2 regions of the Pedococcus sp. P2_E4 genome follow, and region 1 is predicted to be linked to the other one. Evidence: predicted binding sites of a transcription regulator. Region 1 holds the regulator's gene; the other holds the start of a gene.

Region 1 (2,382 bases):
TCCTCGCCGACCCCGAGAAGCGCCGGGAGTATGACGCGGTCCGCCAGATGTCCCGCGGCGGCGCCCGCTTCACCGCGGGGGGCCCCGGTGGCGGCAACGGGGGGTTCGAGGACGTCTTCTCCTCGATGTTCGGCGGTGGCGGGGGCGGCACCAGGGTGAGGTACTCCACCGGCGGCGCCCAGCCGGATCTCGAGGACATCCTCGGCGGCATGTTCGGCGGCGGTGCCGGCCCGGCATACGGGGGTGCGGGGTTCCGCGCACCCCAGGGCCCGCGCCGTGGCGCGGACCTCACCGCCCGCACGACCCTGTCCTTCCGTGAGGCCGTGGAGGGGGCCACCGTCACCCTCAGCACCGGCAGCGGCACGATCACCACGCGGATCCCCGCGGGCGTCAAGGACGGTCAGAAGATCCGGCTCCGGGGCAAGGGCCAGCCCGGCGAGGCCGGTGCCCCTGCCGGTGACCTCATGCTGACGGTTGCCGTCGAGAAGCACCCGGTCTTCGGCCGCGACGGCGACAACCTCACCGTCGACCTGCCCGTGACGTTCGCCGAGGCCACGCTGGGTGCCACGGTGCCCGTGCCGACCCTCGACGGCTCGGCGGTGAAGGTCCGGATCGCGCCCGGAACGCCGAGCGGGCGCGTGCTGCGGGTCAAGGGACGTGGGGTGCCACGCAAGGGATCCCCGGGTGACCTGCTGGCCAAGGTGTCGGTCGTCGTGCCGCAGCGGCTGACCGACGAGGCGCAGGCCGCCGTCGAGGTGCTCAAGGCGCAGGACGCCGGGCACGACCCGCGCGCCGAGCTGTTCATCGCGGCGAAGGACTGACCCCGATGGCACGACTCGGCTTCCAACCCGACGACGACGACCCGATCTTCGTCATCTCGGTGGCGGCGACGCTCGCCGGGATGCACGCCCAGACCCTGCGGCAGTACGACCGCCTGGGGCTTGTCACCCCGTCGCGCACCCGGGGCGGCGGTCGGCGGTACTCCGGCCGCGACGTCGCCCTGCTGCGTGAGGTGCAGCGGCTCTCTCAGGAGGAGGGCGTGAGCCTTTCGGGGATCCAGCGCATCCTCGAGCTCGAGAACCAGGTGGCAGCACTGCGGGCGCGCGTCGGCGAGCTGACGGACGAGCTCGGCGAAGCCCGTGCCCAGGCGGCGCAGTCGCGCTCCGGCTCGAGGGTCTTCGCAGTCGGGCCGACCGGCGACGTCATCGCGGTGCGGGCCGGTCAGAGGCCGCGCGTGGCCCGCAACCAGGCGCTGGTCGTCTGGCGCCCCTCATCGCAGTGACGGCGGCGCGGTGCGGGACGGGCGCGCGCCGGGTGCACGTCGCGATGGCCCGGGTGACGCCCGACAGGCTGGCTGCTGGTCAGGCGGAGGCCTGCTCGCGGATCGGCGCGGTGGCCAGCAGGGCGCGGTAGTCCTCGATCTGCAGCTCGTGCAGGAGCGCCGCGTAGAGCTCGGGGCTCACCCGGAACTTGCTGCCGTTCTCGAGGTGGGTGATGTAGGAGCGGTCGACGTCGAGCGCCGCAGCCAGGTCGGCCACGCCACGCCCGCGGGCCTGGCGGATGACCCGCAGCGCGAACCCGTGCACCTCGACCACCCGCTGTGATGGCGGTGTCCCCCTAGGCATGTCCATGAATCTAGTCATAAACTGTCAGTCAGGCAAGGACCCAGCCATGGAGGACGCAGGTGTCTGTGTCGGTCTTTGGTCACCACGACCCCGGGTCGTCGCAAGGGTCAGGGCAAGGCTGGCTAGCGGCGACAAAGTGTGACTGAGCAGGACTAGAAGTGACTGGATATGACTGGCAAGATGCGTCGCATGAACCCCGAGCAGCTCAAGCAACTCGGGCGCCGCGTCGAGCGCGCCCGCCTGGCCCACGGCTGGAGCAAGGAGCAGGCGGCCCGCGAGGCCAGGATCTCCTCGATCACGTGGAAGCGGGTCGAGGACGGCCTCGGCGTCCAGGACGTCAAGCGCGCCGCCGTGCTCGACGTGCTCGCCCTCGACGACCGGGGCGAGCCTGTCGGTGCGTCGTCACACAATGGCGGCTTCGTGACCGCCCCCGGTCCACGAGTCCAGTCCGGGGTCAGCGACGAGGAGGTCCTCGCGCTCATCGACGACATGAGGAGCAGGCTTGACGTCATCGAGCGCCGTATCCGGGGTTCCTGACCCCTGGGCGGTGCTGGCCCAGATGCGGGACGTCGTCCTGCTGCGCCAGCCGATCGCCGAGCCGGCCCGCTACTACCACGGGCGACGGGCGATCGTCCTCCGGTCAGGGCGCAGCCTCGAGGAGGAGCGACGCTGCCTCTGGCACGAGCTCGTCCACGCCGAGCGAGGCGACCGCGAGTGCTCGGGGTGGGTCAGGTCCGCCACCGAGCGCAGCGTCGAG
Region 2 (2,382 bases), on a different contig from region 1:
CGGATGGACGAGCTGACCGTGCAGGTCGAGGCGGCCCACGCCGCGAGCAGCGGGTCGGCGCGGACCGCGATGGCTCGCGAGCTGCAGCGGCGGGTCAAGGACCACGTGGGCGTGACGGTGCAGGTCGAGGTGCTCGACCCGCACGCCCTCGAGCGCTCGCTGGGCAAGGCCAGGCGGATCAGCGACCGGAGACCGAAGGAGGCGTAGCCCTGCTGTTTCGCCCTGAGCGGACGGCTCTGGTGCATGCGCTGTAATCATGTAATCGTCGTTGCATGACACAGCGCACCACTGCCGAGGCCTGGCTGGCCGGCCGCCTCCCGCAGGACTGGTTCACCGGCCCCGTCGAGATCTCCCGTGACCGCGACGAGCTCATCATCCGCGGCGACCTCGCCGCCCCCGACCTGCCCGACGACGCCGACGCCACCGAGCGCGGCCTGGCCGCCAAGGGCAGGGCCACGACCTTCCGCGAGGAGACCCGCGAGCGCCGCATCGAGATCGCCCGCGAGCTCGAGCACCTGAGCGGCAAGAAGGTCTCGTGGGCCGTCCGGGTCGGTGACGAGGAGACCCTCTTCACGCACCTCGCGGCTCCCGTGATGACCCGGCTGCGCCAGCCCGAGCGCCAGGTCCTCGACACCCTCGTCGAGGCCGGGGTCGCGCGCTCGCGCGCCGACGCCCTCGCCTGGTGCGTCAAGCTCGTCGGCGAACGTTCCGACAGCTGGCTCGCCGAGCTGCGCGAGGCGATGGCCCAGGTCGACGAGGTGCGCAAGAAGGGCCCCGGGGCCTGAGGCCGGGTATGCCGGGTGGTCGCCACCCGGCATACCCGCCGTCCCGTCCGGCCCGTCCCGTCCGGCCCGTCCCGTCCGGCCCTGTCCGGCCGGCTCGCGTCCGCTCACGGCGAACATGAGCCGACTCGGCTCAGGGCGGGGAACAGGCCGTGGGGACCCCGCGTTGTGCGGCATGAGTACCTGACGTGGCGAGGCGGGGCGGTCTGGCCGCAGGGACGGTTCGTCCCGATCTCGTATCGGAAGCCAGAAGGCGTGCGCCACGGTCAGGTAACACGGATAGCATCGAGGTGATCTCGATAGGCAGGAGCAGAAGAGATGTTTGAGCGGTTTACCGACCGGGCCCGTCGGGTCGTGGTGCTCGCGCAGGAAGAAGCGCGCATGCTCAACCACAACTACATCGGCACGGAGCACATCCTGCTCGGCCTCATCCACGAGGGTGAAGGCGTCGCCTCCAAGGCTCTCGAGAGCCTCGGCATCTCGCTGGAGTCGGTCCGCGAGCAGGTCCAGGAGATCATCGGCCAGGGTCAGCAGGCCCCCAGCGGCCACATCCCCTTCACGCCGCGTGCGAAGAAGGTCCTCGAGCTGAGCCTGCGCGAGGCGCTCCAGCTCGGCCACAACTACATCGGCACCGAGCACATCCTGCTCGGCCTCATCCGCGAGGGCGAGGGCGTCGCAGCCCAGGTCCTCGTCAAGCTGGGCGCCGACCTCAACCGCGTGCGGCAGCAGGTCATCCAGCTCATCTCCGGCTACCAGGGCAAGGAGGGCGGCTCGGGCGCCGGCGTCGGCGCCGGGGTCCAGCAGGAGGGCACCCCCGCGGGGTCGCTCGTCCTCGACCAGTTCGGTCGCAACCTCACCCAGGCCGCCCGCGAGGGCAAGCTCGACCCGGTCATCGGGCGCGAGAAGGAGATCGAGCGGGTCATGCAGGTGCTGTCCCGCCGCACCAAGAACAACCCCGTCCTTATCGGCGAGCCCGGCGTCGGCAAGACCGCCGTCGTCGAGGGCCTGGCCCAGGACATCGTCAAGGGCGAGGTGCCCGAGACCCTCAAGGATAAGCAGCTCTACACCCTCGACCTCGGCGCGCTCGTGGCCGGCAGCCGCTACCGCGGTGACTTCGAGGAGCGGCTCAAGAAGGTCCTCAAGGAGATCCGCACCCGCGGCGACATCATCCTGTTCATCGACGAGATCCACACCCTCGTGGGTGCGGGTGCCGCCGAGGGCGCGATCGACGCCGCCAGCATCCTCAAGCCGATGCTGGCCCGCGGTGAGCTCCAGACGATCGGCGCCACCACGCTCGACGAGTACCGCAAGCACATCGAGAAGGACTCGGCGCTCGAGCGTCGCTTCCAGCCGATCCAGGTCGCCGAGCCGACGCTCAGCCACGCGATCGAGATCCTCAAGGGCCTGCGCGACCGCTACGAGGCGCACCACCGGGTGTCCATCACCGACGGCGCCCTCGTCTCCGCGGCCAACCTCGCCGACCGCTACATCAACGACCGCTTCCTCCCCGACAAGGCGATCGACCTCATCGACGAGGCAGGCGCGCGGTTGCGCATCCGTCGCATGACCGCCCCGCCGGACCTGCGTGAGTTCGACGAGA

What was found. The regulator HspR, encoded in region 1, represses chaperone genes until heat shock. The targets are predictions, from matches to a motif close to AAGTTGAGTCNNNNNGACTCAACTT.
Region 2: a site for HspR is predicted at 898-922, ahead of AC1DV7_RS11970 (ATP-dependent Clp protease ATP-binding subunit). Genes of this name have one in related genera too.

The regions. Positions count from the first base shown of each region.
Region 1 covers NZ_JBFUEO010000001.1:73,107-75,488, forward strand. Annotated here, with positions in the region: gene AC1DV7_RS00345 (DnaJ C-terminal domain-containing protein) at 1-821, shown strand, start outside; gene AC1DV7_RS00350 (heat shock protein transcriptional repressor HspR) at 827-1,282, shown strand; gene AC1DV7_RS00355 (helix-turn-helix domain-containing protein) at 1,362-1,625, opposite strand; gene AC1DV7_RS00360 (helix-turn-helix domain-containing protein) at 1,794-2,162, shown strand; gene AC1DV7_RS00365 (hypothetical protein) at 2,128-2,382, shown strand, end outside.
Region 2 covers NZ_JBFUEO010000023.1:16,197-18,578, reverse strand. Annotated here, with positions in the region: gene paaK (phenylacetate--CoA ligase PaaK) at 1-207, shown strand, start outside; gene AC1DV7_RS11975 (hypothetical protein) at 273-785, shown strand; gene AC1DV7_RS11970 (ATP-dependent Clp protease ATP-binding subunit) at 1,101-2,382, shown strand, end outside.